Regions from separate parts of the Burkholderia vietnamiensis LMG 10929 genome, predicted to be linked through region 2. Evidence: predicted binding sites of a transcription regulator. Region 2 holds the regulator's gene; the other holds the start of a gene.
What was found. The regulator FliA, encoded in region 2, starts transcription of late flagellar genes. The targets are predictions, from matches to a motif close to CTAAAGTTTNNNNNNNNNNNGCCGNTA.

Region 1 (7,060 bases), 360 kb from region 2:
CGCGCCGGTGTCGCCTTGCGCGACGCTGCTCGAATCGCCGATCTGCACCTGGCGCGTGCCCGAATCGCCGACATACGACACGGTGCCGTTCGGGCTGCTCGTAAACGGCGCCGACGAATTGTTGACCCCGGCGAACAGATAGGTGCCCGCGCCGTCGTTCGTGTTCGCGAGCGTCATCAGCTGGTCGCGATAGCCCTGCAGCTGGGTCGCGAGCGCCGCGCGGTCGCTGTCGGCGAGCGAACCGTCGCCGGCGCGCACGGTCAGCGTCTGCACGCCGGTCAGCACGGTGCTCACGCTTTGCAGCGTCTGGTCCTCGGCCTGCAGCGACGCGAGCGCCGTGCTCTGGTTGGCCGTGTACTGCGACAGCGTCGCCGACGTCATCGACAGCTGCACGGCCTGCGCCGCGCCGACCGGGTTGTCGGCCGGCGTCTGCAGGCTCACGCCGCTTGCGATCTGCTGGTACAGCTGCGAGAGCTGCGCCTGCTGATCGTTCATCTGTGAGACGTTCAGCTGGAAAAACTGGGCGCTGGAAATCCGCATCGCTTCTATCCCTCGAATCCGGTCAGTTGAACAGGCCGAGAACGGTCTGGAACAGCGTCTGCGCGGTCTGGATCACCTTCGCGTTCGCCTGGTATAGCTGCTGGTACTGCATCAGGTTCGCCGCTTCCTCGTTCTGGTTCACGCCCGACACCGACTGCTGCGCGCTGGTGATCTGGCCGACCAGCGACGTCTGCGCGGCGCTCGACGACTTCAGCTGGCTCGCCGTGTTGCCGATCGCGTTCACGTAGTTCGCGTACGCGCCGGTGAGCGTGGTCGTGCCGCCGCCGAGCGACTTGGCCGTCACCAGCTGCGACAGCGCGAGCGCGTTGTCGCCGTCGCTCGTGCCGCCCGCGTACGGCCCGATCGAGAACGAGTCGCCGTCGGACGGCGCGCCCGACAACGTGACGGTCACGCCGTTCAGCGTGCCGGACATCGTCATCTTCGCGCCCTGGCTCGCGTTGTACGGCACGCTGTCGGTCGGGTTGGCGATCGTCACCGAGGTGGGCGGCGTGCCCGCGATCGTGACCGTGGTGCCGACCGGGAAGCCCGACAGCGAGTTCGTCGCCGCGTCGTAGGTGAGCTTGGTGGCCGGAATCTGATAGCCGGAGCTCACGCCGTTCGAGACGATCTTCCCCGTCCCGATGTTGGTCGTCGACGCGGAGGCGACGACCGGCGACGCCGCCGCGATCGCCGCGCCGCTCGTCGTCGCGAGCCCGAAGCCGGTCAGCGCGCCGCGCGTCGGCAGCACGGTGAACTGGTCGCCGGCGTTCATCGCGCCGGACGAGAACGACAGCTGCAGCCCGCCCAGCGACGCCGGCATCGACGTCGACTGGCCGATCACCGAGCCGCTCGCGCGGTCGGCCAGCGTGTAGTTGGTGCCGTCGAACGACAGCGTGTAGTCGCCCGTCGTCGGCTGCGCGGGGTTCGTGAACGACACGGACAGCGCCGCGTTGCCGGTATTGCCCTGATTCGCGAAGACGGTCGCCGGCGCGACGGCGAACAGGCTGCCGCCCGGATTGCCTGACAGGTCGACGCCGAGCGCGTTCTGCGCATTGACCTGCGCGGCGAAGCTGGTCGCGAGCGCGCCGAGCTGCGCCTGCGCCGGATCGAGCGTCTGACGGCGGAACGCGAGCAGGCCGCCGAGCGTGCCGCCCGACAGCGACGCATCGGGCAGCGACTGGTCCGGCGTTTTCGGATTCGCGCCGGCGATGCCCTGCGACACCACGGTCAGCTCGCTCGGATCGGACGACGACGCGACGGCCGCGAGCTGGTAGCTCTTGTCGGCGACGACGAGCGGCTGGCCGCCCGCGAGGAACACGCTGTAGCCGCTGTCGTTGCGCACGACCTGCACGCCGGCGAGCGACGACAGGTTCGACACCGCGAGGTCGCGCTGGTCCAGCAGCTGGTTCGGCGGCTGCCCCTGGCTGCTCGCGGCGCCGATCTGCTGGTTCAGCTGCGCGATCTGCGCGGTGTAGGTGTTGATCTGCGAGACGGTGCTGGTGAGCTGCGTGTTCACGCTCTGACGCAGCGCGTCGTACTGCTGGCCGGTGGCCTTCAGCTGGTCGGCGAGGATCTGTGCGTTGCTGATCGCGGTCTGCCGCACCGACGGGTCCGACGCGTTGTTCGCGACGTTCTGCAGCCCGGTGAAATAGTTCGTGATCGCGGTCGAGATGCCGGCCGTCGGGCTGCCGACGTAGTTGTTCAGCTGCGCGACGAGCGAATACCACGTCGATTGCGCGCCGCCTTGCGACTGCGCGGCGTTCAGCTGGTCGCTCAGGTACTGGCTGTACTGCCGCTGCACGGTGACGGTGTTCACGCCCTGCGGCAGATAACCGCTCGCGGTGTACTGGCCGCTCTCTTCGGCATAGACGGGACGCTCGACCGAATAGCCGGGCGTCGCGGCGTTGCTGATGTTCTGACCGGTCGTCGTGAGGCCCCAGAGCGCGGCATTGAGGCCGCTGACGCCGAGGTTCATGAATGTGTTGGACATGCGCGATCCTGATGAGCCGGCCGCGCTGCGGCCGCCGGGTTGCGTGACTCCCGGTATAACGGCCGCGGATCGAAAAAATTGAGGGAAAAATGCGCACGCGGCGCGCGCGTGCGCGCGGCGGCCGCGAGGCGGTGCGTCAGGCCCGCGCGAGCGAGCGGCGCTTCATCTCGAGCTGCGTGATCAGGCGCTGCAGCGTGTTCTCCGCGCTGCCCGGCAGCGACATGAAGCGAAACCCGAGCTGATAGCGGCGCGAGCCGTTCGGCAGCTGCGTCGAGCGCTGCGACACGAGGCGCAGGTCGAGCGACAGCTTGCCGTGACCGTTCAGTTCGAGCTCGACCTCCGGCAGCAGCGTGCCGACTTCGAGCGTCTCGACTCGCTCGTCGATCGTGCGCAGCCCGACGCCGCCGAGCGACAGGTTCTGCACCTCGAACACGAAGCCCTCGCCGTCCGGCAGCTTGCCGCGACACTGGAACGGATCGACGACCGGCGCATCGACGCGGAAGTACTCGCGCCGCTGGATGCACATCAGCACTTCGGGGAATTCGGCGACGAACGCGGGCAGCCCCTCGTAGCGCGTCTCGCGCGGCGTGCCGGTGGTGAACTCGACGCGCACGCCGTCCGGCGCGGCGGCGAAGGTGCAATGCGACGCGGCGAGGATGCCGGCGTTCTGCTCGGCCAGCGCGCCCCAGTCGAACGTGAAGGTGCGCGCGCCGACGTCGACGTCGAGCAGGCGCGTGACGAGCTGCCCGCCGGGATACTGGACGGTCAGGAAGTCGCCCCGGTTCACGAGGTTGCGCAACTGCACGCCGATCTCGAGCGGATTGCGGCGGGCGTAGTCGGGTCCGGAATGGCCCGCATCCAGGCTCGGGTCGGTCGACGTTTCGATATTCATGGCTAGCCGGTTTCTTGTCATGGACGCCCCGGCAACCGGGACGCAATAAAACCGGGCCTGAACATGGGCCCGGTTGCTGGTCTCTCACACTTAGCGGCAGTGCTGACCGAAAGTTTAGATCGAATCGCGGATTATTTTCCGCGCAAACGATAAAACCGCGCGCGGCGGACGCCGGGCGCGGTCGGGAACACGGCAGGAAATCACGCCGCGCGGCCGTGGCGGCGCGGCGCGTCAGCCGATCTGCTGCATGATCGAGATCAGCTTCTTCGCGTAGTGCGGGTCGGTCGCGTAACCGGCCTTCTGCATGCCGTGCGCGAAGCCCTCGACGCTGCGGCTCGCGCTCAGCACGCCCGCGTAGCGCGGGTTGTTCTTCAGCAGGCTCGCATAGTCGGTCATCGCGTGCTCGTACGAGTCGTACGCGCGGAACTTCGCGACCACGCGGCGCGGCGTGCCGTTCACGTACTCGGTCGTGAGCGCCGCCACCGTGCGGCCCGTCCAGCCCTTGTTCGCCTTGATGCCGAACACGTTGTAGCTGGTCGAGCCGTCGCTCGCGCGGATCTCGCGCTTGCCCCAGCCCGATTCGAGCGCAGCCTGGCCGACGATGAAGCGCGCCGGAATGCCGGTCGCCGCGCTCGCCGCCTGCGCGGGGGCGGCGAGCCGGTCGACGAACGCGTCCGCGTCCTGCACGCCGCTCGAGCCTTTCAGCGGCGGCGTCAGCGCGCTGCCGGCCGAGTAGCCGCGCGTGCCGGCGAGCGCGCCGTTGTTCGCCGCATTCGCGTAGGCCCGCGCCATCGCGTTCATCGCGGCGAGGCTGCCTTCGTTGCCCGACGTGCCGGCGCCGGCCGCGCCCAGGCCCGTCGCACCGAGGCCGGCCGCGCCGGCATCGCCCGCCGGATCGGCGCCCTGGCCCGCGTTGCGCAGCAGCTGCTTCATCAGCGCATCGGCGACGCCGATGCCGCGCTTCGACATCTGCTGCGCGAGCTGCTGGTCGAGCATCGACGTGTACATCTTCGACGTGTGCGAGTCGAGCAGCCCGCCGTCGGGCGTCGCGTCGCGCATGCTCTTGAGCATCATTTCCGTGAACATCGCGTCGAACTGGCCCGCGACCGCCTTCGCGCCGGCCTGCGGCGACGCCTTCGCCTGCGCGCGCAGCGCGTCGAAACCCTGCACGTCGAGCGCGAAGCGCTGCGTCAGGTCGTTTGCGTTCGGAAGATTCGCCATCAGATGATCTCCAGATCGGCGCGCAGCGCACCCGCCGCCTTCATCGCCTGCAGGATCGACATCAGGTCGGCCGGCGTCGCGCCGAGCGTGTTCAGTGCCTTCACGACGTCGGCGAGGTTCGCGCCGGCCGTCACCATCTTCAGCGAGCCGTTGTCCTGCTTCAGCTGGATCTGCGACTGCTGCGCGACCACCGTCTGCCCGTTCGAGAACGGCCCCGGCTGCGACACCACCGGCTGCGTGTTGACGACCACCGACAGGTTGCCGTGCGCGACCGCGCAGCTTTGCAGCGTGACCATCTGGTTCATCACGATCGAGCCGGTGCGCGCGTTGAGGATCACCTTCGCGGCCGCCTTGTCCGGGCTCACGTCGAGGTTCTGCAGGCGCGCCATGAACGCGACCTGCTGCGACGGGTCGGCCGGCGCCGCGAGCTGGATCGTGCGGCCGTCGAGCGCCGTCGCGGTGCCCGGGCCGAAGCTCGAATTCACCGCGGACACGATCCGCTGCGCGGTGCCGTAGTCCATGTCGTTCAGTTGCAGCTGCAGCACGCCGTTCATCTGCGCGACCGCGTTCGGCACCGAGCGCTCGACGATCGCGCCGCCGGCGATGCGGCCGGCCGCGAGCTGGTTCACCTGCACGCGGCTGCCGTTCGCGCTCGCGCCCGCGCCGCCGACCGCCATGTTGCCCTGCGCCAGCGCGTACACCTGCCCGTCCGCGCCCTTCAGCGGCGTGAGCAGCAGCGTGCCGCCGCGCAGGCTCTTCGCGTTGCCGAGCGACGACACCGTCACGTCGAGCGCCTCGCCCGGCCGCGCGAACGGCGGCAGCGTGGCGGTCACCATCACGGCCGCGACGTTCTTCAGCTGCATGTTGTTCAGCGACGACGAGCCGCCGTTCGCCGAGCCGTTGTTGATCGAGATGCCGAGGTTCGCGAGCATGTTCGCGAGCGTCTGCGTCGTGAACGGCGTCTGCATCGTCTGGTCGCCGGTGCCGTCGAGGCCGACCACGAGGCCGTAGCCGATCAGCGGGTTGTCGCGCACGCCCTGGATCTGCGCGAGATCCTTGAGGCGCTCCGCATGGGCGCCGGCGGCGCCGAACGCGCACGCGATCAGCATGAATGCGCCGGCCAGCGCGCGCGCTGCGCGCCGCGACAGGCGGTGGAAAAGAGGCTGCTGCATCGGGATCACCACGGTGCCAGATTGAGGAAGAAGCGCTGCAGCCAGCCCATCGTCTCGGCTTCGTTGATGTAGCCCTTCGCCGAGTATTCGATCCGCGCGTCGGCCACCTGCGTCGAGTAGACCGAGTTCGCGCCCGAGATCGTGTTCGGGTTGACGACCCCCGAGAAGCGCACGAACTCGTTGCCCTGATTGATCAGCATCTGCTTCTCGCCGCTCACGACGAGGTTGCCGTTCGGCAGCACGTTGGTCACCGTCACGGTGATCGTGCCGTTGAACGTGTTCGCGGCGCTCGCGCCGCCGGTCGCCGCGAACTTGTTCGCGCCGGTCGCCGACAGGTTCGCCTTCGCGAACAGCCCGCCGAGGAACGCGGCCGTCGGCACGTTGAAGTCGGTGTTGCCCTGCCGGTTGGTGTTCGCCCCCGACGACTTGGTCGCGTTGATGTTCTCCGCGATCACGATCGTCAGGATGTCGCCGACGTTGCGCGGCCGCTGATCCTCGAACAGCGGCCGGCCCGCGAAGCCCGGATTGAAGATCGAGCCGGGCGCCTGCATCGCGATCGGCATCGGCGGTTGCGCCGTCATCGGCTGCTGGATGATCGGATCGCGCGGAATCTGCGCGCAACCGGCGAGCGCGGCCACCGCGACCGCGCACGCGGCGCGGACGGTGGCTGACGGGAGGAGGCGGACCTGCTTCATGGCGACGGCGGGACTTCCGGTTAGGTCTTCATCTGCGTGACGGTCTGCAGCATCTGGTCGGACGTCGTCACGGCCTTGCTGTTGATCTCGTACGCGCGCTGCGTCTGAATCATGTTGACGAGCTCCTGCACGACGTTCACGTTCGACGCCTCGACGTAGCCCTGGTTGAGCACGCCCGCGCCGTTCAGGCCCGGCTGCGACACGTTCGGCGCGCCCGACGAGGTGGTCTCGGCGAACAGGTTCTCGCCCTTCGCCTCGAGGCCGGCCGGGTTGATGAAGGTCGCGATCTGCAGCGAGCCGATCTGCACCGCGTTGTTCGAGCCCGGCTGCGTGACCGACACGACGCCGTCCTTGCCGATCGTCAGCGACTGCGCGTTCTGCGGCACGGTGATCGCCGGCAGGATCTGATAGCCGCTCGACGTGACGAGCTGGCCCTGCGCGTTGGTCTGGAACGAACCGTCGCGCGTGTAGGCGTTGGTGCCGTCCGGCATCAGCACCTGGAAGAAGCCCGCGCCGTTGATCGCGACGTCCTTCGAGTTGCCGGTCTGCG
Region 2 (7,060 bases):
TCGATCTGGACGGTCAGTGCATCGGGTCGGCGCCGCCGGCCGCGCCGCGCGCGAGCGCACGCGGCGTGACGAGCGGCGCTCCGGCGCCGCGCCGCCGCACCGCGCACGGCCGAAACGGCACGCACGCGGCGCGGCGGCGGCGGTGCATCAGTAGCGGTAGTGGTTCGGCTTGAACGGGCCGTCCTTCTCCACGCCGATGTACGCGGCCTGCTCGTCGGACAGCACGGACAGGTTCGCGCCGATGCGCGCGAGGTGCAGGCGCGCAACCTTCTCGTCGAGATGCTTCGGCAGCACGTAGACCTTGTTCTCGTACTGTTCGCCGCGCGTGAACAGCTCGATCTGCGCGAGCGTCTGGTTCGCGAACGAGTTCGACATCACGAACGACGGGTGGCCGGTCGCGCAGCCGAGGTTCACCAGGCGGCCTTCGGCCAGCAGGATCACGCGCTTGCCGTCCGGGAAGATGATGTGGTCGACCTGCGGCTTGATGTTTTCCCACTGGTACTGGCGGGTCGACGCGACGTCGATTTCCGAGTCGAAGTGACCGATGTTGCAGACGATCGCGTTGTGACGCATCGCCTTCATGTGATCGTGGTTGATCACGTGGTAGTTGCCGGTCGCCGTCACGAAGATGTCGGCCTTGTCGGCCGCGTATTCCATCGTCACGACGCGGTAGCCTTCCATCGCCGCCTGCAGCGCGCAGATCGGATCGATTTCGGTGACCCACACGGTCGCGCCCAGGCCGCGCAGCGACTGCGCGCAGCCCTTGCCCACGTCGCCGTAGCCCGCGACGACCGCGACCTTGCCCGCGATCATCACGTCGGTGGCGCGCTTGATGCCGTCGACGAGCGATTCGCGGCAGCCGTACAGGTTGTCGAACTTCGACTTGGTGACCGAGTCGTTCACGTTGAACGCCGGGAACGGCAGGCGGCCGTCCTTTTCCATCTGGTACAGGCGGTGCACGCCCGTCGTCGTCTCTTCGGTCACGCCCTTGATGTGCGCGAGGCGCTTCGAGTACCAGTTCGCGTCGATGTCGAGGTGCTTCGCGATCGACTTGTACAGCGCGACTTCTTCCTCGTTGGTCGGCTTCGCGATCACCGAACGGTCCTGCTCGGCCTTCGAGCCGAGGATCAGCAGCAGCGTCGCATCGCCGCCGTCGTCCAGGATCATGTTCGCGAATTCGCCGTTCGGCCATTCGAAGATGCGGTGCGAGAACTCCCAGTATTCGTCGAGCGATTCGCCCTTGAACGCGAACACCGGCGTGCCGGTCTCGACAATCGCGGCGGCCGCGTGGTCCTGCGTCGAGAAGATGTTGCACGAGGCCCAGCGGACTTCGGCGCCGAGCGCCTTCAGCGTCTCGATCAGCACGCCGGTCTGGATCGTCATGTGCAGCGAACCGGCGATGCGCGCGCCCTTCAGCGGCTGCTGCGCCTTGTATTCGTCGCGAATCTGCACGAGGCCCGGCATTTCGGTCTCGGCGATGTTCAGCTCCTTGCGGCCCCAGCCGGCAAGCGCCATGTCGGCGACGACGTAATCGTTGGAAACTTGCGAATCGATAATGGCGTTCATCACGCCCTCCTTTCTAAAAAAGTTCTAGAAATTGGTGACGTGAGCGCCGTTCAGGAAGCGGAGCCGGCGCGAATTTCGCCGCACGGCTGCTTGGTGAAGCTTTCCGAGCCTGGCGGACACAGGCGGTCCGTCGCAACGCTCCTCGGAAAACGGGAAGGATTGTAGCAAATCGTGGCGAGAAATGGGGGGTTGGGCGGGCGGCCGCACGCGCGGCGTCGGCGCGCGCGACGCCCGCCGCTGCCGCTCAGTTCTCCGCGCCGACCCACGCCTGCTCGCGCAGCCGCGCGCGCAGGCGCGCGACCGCCTGGCTGTGCAGCTGGCACACGCGCGACTCGCTCACTTCGAGCACCGCGCCGATCTCGCGCAGATTCAGCCCGCGCTCGTAGTACAGCGACATCAGCAGCTTCTCGCGCTCGGGCAGCCGGTCGATCGCATCGACCAGCGCGCCGCGCAGATGGTCGTCGAGCAGCGCCGACAGCGGATCGGCGTGATCGACGCGATAGCGGTCGAGGAACGGCTCGTCGTCGGCCGCGCGGTCGAAATCCTCGTAGTAGATCAGCTGGCTGCCGTGCAGGTCCTGCAGCATCTCCTGATATTCGTCGAGCGGCATCTTCAGGTGCTGCGCGATCTCGGCCTCGCTCGCCGAGCGGCCGAGCTGCTGCTCGACCTGGTGCACCGCGTGTTCGACCTCGCGCGACGTCTTGCGCAGGCTGCGCGGCAGCCAGTCGTTGCTGCGCAGCTCGTCGAGCATCGCGCCGCGGATGCGCTGGGTCGCGTAGGTTTCGAACTGCGCGCCCTGGTCTTCCTTGTAGCGGCCGGCCGCGTCCATCAGGCCGATCATGCCGGCCTGGATCAGGTCGTCGAGGTCCACGCTCGCCGGCATCTTCGCGACGAGCTGCAGGCCCAGGCGCCGCACGAGCGGCGCGTATTGCGCGAGCACGTCGGCCTGGGTCATCTTTCCTTGAGCGTTGTACATCATGGCTCTCTCCTTGCGGTGGCGCTCACGCGGCGTGCGCCGCACCGGCCTCGTAAGACGGCTTGCCGCCCCCGTGCACGGCGCGGCCGGAGCCGGGGCGCGGGCGCATCGGCCAGTACAGCAGGTCGCCGGCGATCTGCCGGTAGTCGCGCGCGGCGACCGACGACGGGAACGCGTCGACCGCGGTATGCATCAGCTCGCGCGCGTGCTCGACGAGCGGATCGGCGCTCACGCAGCCGGCATCGGCGATCGACACCGTCAGGTAGCGGCTCGCGACGCCCGCGAGGTTGTCGAAGGCGGTCTTCGCGTCCGCGTGGCTGCCGACGTGATTGGTCAGCACGCGGAACTGCGCGACCGCGTGCGCGAAATGCAGGCGCTTCATGCACGCGTATGCCTCGGTGATCGCCTGCGCGGCCACGCGCGTGACGATCAGCACGTCGTGCGCCTCGCGCGCGAGCGCGGAGAACGCGCCGTCCGCGCCGAGCTGCGCATCGACCAGCACGATGTCGGCCTGGCCGTCGACGAAGTCGCTCAGCTGCTCGTCGCTGTAGCCGTCGCGTGCGAAGCCCGCGGCCGCGCACAGCGCGAAGCCGGCCGGCGTACGCGTGCGGTCGCCGTCGCGCAGCCATGCGCCCGCGAGCGTCGCCGTGGCCGAATGCACGTCGGTGCGCTCGTCGACGACGAGCACGTCCTTGCCCAGCGCGCTCAGCGCCGCTGCCAGATTCACGACGGCCGCCGTGCAGCCGACGCCCAGCGGGCCGCCCGTCACCGCGACGATGCGCGACGCCCGCCCGGCCAGCAAGCGCCGGAGTCCTTCGGCCTGGTCGATGATCCGTTTATCCAAATCGCACCTCGTGCAGTTCGGCGGTGGACCGCGCGGTCAGCGCGGACAGCAGCGTCGGCATGTCCTCGTCCTGCGGCACGAACGGCGAGCCGTCGCGCGGCACGCAGAACGCGCTCTTCAGCAGGAACCGGGTCGACGCGACGTACAGGTTTTCCGGCACCTTCTGGCCGGTCGACACGTAGTGGACCGGCAGCTTGTAGCGGATCACCGTGTCGAGCACGCCGCCGAGATGGGTCGCCTCGTCGAGCTTGGTCAGGATGCAGCCGGCCAGATCGGGCGTCGGCCCGTGCGGATGCTCGCCCGCGCTGCGGTAGGCCTGAACGACTTCGTTGAGCGTGTCGCCGTGGCTCGTCGCGTTCAGCAGCAACAGGCGCTGCACCGGTGCGTTCGCGCCGTGCAGCATCGCGATCTGGTCGGACAGCGCGCGATCGCGCTGGCTCATGCCGATCGTGTCGATCAGCACGATGTGCTTGTTGCGCAGCTCGGACAGCGCGAGCGCGAGGTCGCCCGCGTCCTTCACCGCATGCACCGGCACGCCGAGGATCTTGCCGAAGATGCGCAATTGCTCGTGGCCGCCGATCCGGTAGCTGTCGGTGGTCAGCAGCGCGACCTTGCTCGCGCCGAAGCGCATCACGCAGCGCGCGGCGAGCTTCGCGGTGGTGGTGGTCTTGCCGACGCCCGTCGGCCCCATCAGCGCGAACACGCCGCCGCGCTCCATCAGCGCGTCTTCGCTTTCGAGCACCGGCAGGTTGGCGGCGAGTACCGATTGCGCCCATTCGGCCGCCTGTTCGAAGCTCCGCGCGCCGTCGCCGGACGGCAGGTTGTCGACCAGCATCCGCACCAGCTGCGCGGAAAAGCCGGCCGAGAACAGATGCTTGGTCAGCGCGCCGTGCACCGGGCTGCGGCGCTGGCGGTCATGCCACATCAGGCTGTCGAACTGCTCCTCCATCATCCCGCGCATCGCGCCGAGCTCGTTCATCACCGTGTCGTTGACGATGCTTTCGATCCGCACCTTCACCGCATCGGCCACCGCGGCGGCCGCATCGGCGGGCAGGCGCGTGCGCTCGGCCGGCTTCTCGGCGCGGGCGTCGTTCGCACGCGCAGGCGGCGCCATCCGGCGCTCGGCATCGCGCACGATGTCGCGCGCCCAGCCGGCCGGCGCCGCGGGTGCCGCGTCGTGGCGTGCACGCGTGGGCGCGGCGGGCGCGGCCGGCGCGCCCTGCAGGCGGGCGTTGAGCGCTTCGCGCTGCTGCGTGAGGCGCTTCGCATGCTCGACGAGCCATGCGGCCGGTTCGGCCGGCGCTGCGGCGGGCGCGCCGGCGGCCGGCGCCGACGCCGGCTCGGCCGACGACGCTGCCGCGGCGCTCGACTGCGCCTCGGCGTGGTGGGCGGCATCGAAGGCGGCCGCTTCGGACGTCTGGATCGTGTCGGCGCTCGCGCCGAACACCGACGAGAACACGTCGGGCAGCCCGCCGTCGCCGGCTGCGTAGGGATTGACGGCCGGATTGACGACCGGGCGCGGGAACGTCGCGCCGGGGCGCGTCACGATGCCCGGCACGGCGGCGGCCGGCACCGATTCCGGCATGCGCGGCACGGCGGCGCGCACGCGTGCGGCGGCCTGCGGCGCGACCGCGGCGAGATCCGAGTCGGCGAGTGCGACGATTTCGACGCTGCCGTCATCGAGCGTGCGGTTCGACAGCACGACGGCATCGGCGCCGAGTGCCTCGCGCACGAGACGCAGCGCGTCGCGGCTCGTCGCGCCGGTGAATTTGCGAATGTTCAAGCGGAACCCCCGATGACGTTAACGACTTTGATCGTGCGTGTGTCCGGCACTTCGGCGTACGACAGCACTTTCAGTTGCGGCAGGCTGCGGCGCAGGAAGCGCGCGAGCATCGCGCGCAGCGCGTGCTGCACCAGCAGCACCGGCGGCAGCCCGAGATTCTGTTGACGCAGCATCGCCTGTTGCGTGCCGGTCAGAAGGTTGTGCGCGAGGCCGGGCTCGAGGCCCGGGTTCGCGCCGGTCGCGAGCGCCTGCGACAGCACGCGCTCGAGATTCGAGTCGAGGCCCATCACCTGCATCTCGCCCGCGCCCGGATACCACTGCTGCGTGATCGCACGGCCGAGCGACAGGCGCACCGCGGCGGTGATCTCGTACGCGTCGCCGCGGCCCGCGTGCTCGGACACGGACTCGAGGATCGTGCGCATGTCGCGGATCGGCACGCCTTCCTCGAGCAGGTTCTGCAGCACTTTCTGCAGCGTGGTGAGCGAGATCGTCTTCGGGATCAGGTCCTCGACGAGCGACGGCGCGTCCTTGCCGGTGCGCTCGACGAGCGACTGCACTTCCTGACGGCCGAGCAGCTCGGCCGCGTGCTGCACCACCAGATGGTTCAGGTGCGTCGCGACCACCGTGCTCGCGTCGACCACGGTGTAGCCGTACACCTGCGCCTGTTCGCGCATCGCGACGTCGATCCACACGGCCGGCAGCCCGAACGCCGGGTCCTGCGTCACCGCGCCGGGCAGCGCGGCCGTCACCTGGCCGGGGTTGATCGCGAGCCACTGGCCCGGGAACACTTCGCCCGCGCCGATCTCGACGCCCTTCAGCGCGATCCGGTATGCGTTCGGCCGCAGCTCGAGGTTGTCGCGAATGTGGATCACCGGCGGCAGGAAGCCGATCTCCTGCGCGAACTTCTTGCGGATGCTCTTGATGCGCTTGAGCAGCTCGCCGTCGCTGTTCTTGTCGACCAGCGGAATCAGCCGGTAGCCGACTTCGAGGCCGAGCGGGTCGATCAGCTGCACGTCGTCCCAGGTCGCCTCGTGGCTGTCGCTCGGCAGCGCGGCGGGCGGCGCGATCTCGGTCACGTCGCCGGCCGCCTTGCGGGCCGCCGCGCGGCGCACCTGCGTGCGCGCCAGCCAGATCGCGCCGCCGCCGAGGGCGAGGAACGCGAAGTGCGGCATGCCGGGGATCAGGCCCATCAGCACGATGATCGCGCCGGTGATGGTCAGCACGCGCGGGTTGGTGAACAGCTGGCCGGTGATCTGCGTGCCGATGTCCTCGTCGGTCGCGACGCGCGACACGATCACGCCGGCCGCCGTCGAAATCACGAGCGACGGGATCTGCGCGACGAGGCCGTCGCCGATCGTCAGCAGCGTGTAGTTGGTGCCGGCCGCCGCGAAGCTCATGTCGTGCTGGACCATCCCGACGATCAGCCCGCCGATCACGTTGATCGCCATGATGATCAGGCCGGCGATCGCGTCGCCGCGCACGAACTTCGACGCGCCGTCCATCGACCCGTAGAACTCGGCTTCCTGCGCGACGGCCTGGCGGCGCTTGCGCGCCTGCTCTTCGTTGATGAGGCCCGCGTTGAGGTCGGCGTCGATCGCCATCTGCTTGCCGGGCATCGCGTCGAGCGTGAAGCGCGCGGACACTTCGGCGATCCGCCCCGCGCCCTTCGTGATCACCATGAAGTTGATGATCATCAGAATCACGAACACGACGATGCCGACCGCGAAGTTGCCGCCGACCAGGAAGTGCCCGAACGCCTCGATCACCTGGCCGGCCGCGTCGGGGCCGGTGTGGCCTTCGAGCAGCACGACGCGGGTGGATGCGACGTTCAGCGACAGGCGCAGCAGCGTCGAGAACAGCAGCACGCTCGGGAACGCGGCGAAGTCGAGCG

Region 1: flgK (flagellar hook-associated protein FlgK) is a predicted target of FliA. The motif match lies at 2,587-2,613, and genes of this name have one in related genera.

Annotation. Positions count from the first base shown of each region.
Region 1 is NZ_CP009631.1:964,765-971,824, reverse strand. It holds gene flgL (flagellar hook-associated protein FlgL) at 1-540, opposite strand, end outside; gene flgK (flagellar hook-associated protein FlgK) at 563-2,530, opposite strand; gene AK36_RS14420 (flagellar brake protein) at 2,667-3,422, opposite strand; gene flgJ (flagellar assembly peptidoglycan hydrolase FlgJ) at 3,654-4,643, opposite strand; gene AK36_RS14410 (flagellar basal body P-ring protein FlgI) at 4,643-5,815, opposite strand; gene flgH (flagellar basal body L-ring protein FlgH) at 5,821-6,510, opposite strand; gene flgG (flagellar basal-body rod protein FlgG) at 6,531-7,060, opposite strand, start outside.
Region 2 is NZ_CP009631.1:600,226-607,285, forward strand. It holds gene ahcY (adenosylhomocysteinase) at 148-1,566, opposite strand; S-adenosyl-L-homocysteine riboswitch at 1,601-1,716, opposite strand; gene AK36_RS12775 (RNA polymerase sigma factor FliA) at 1,811-2,545, opposite strand; gene AK36_RS12780 (MinD/ParA family ATP-binding protein) at 2,568-3,386, opposite strand; gene flhF (flagellar biosynthesis GTPase FlhF) at 3,379-5,169, opposite strand; gene flhA (flagellar biosynthesis protein FlhA) at 5,166-7,060, opposite strand, start outside.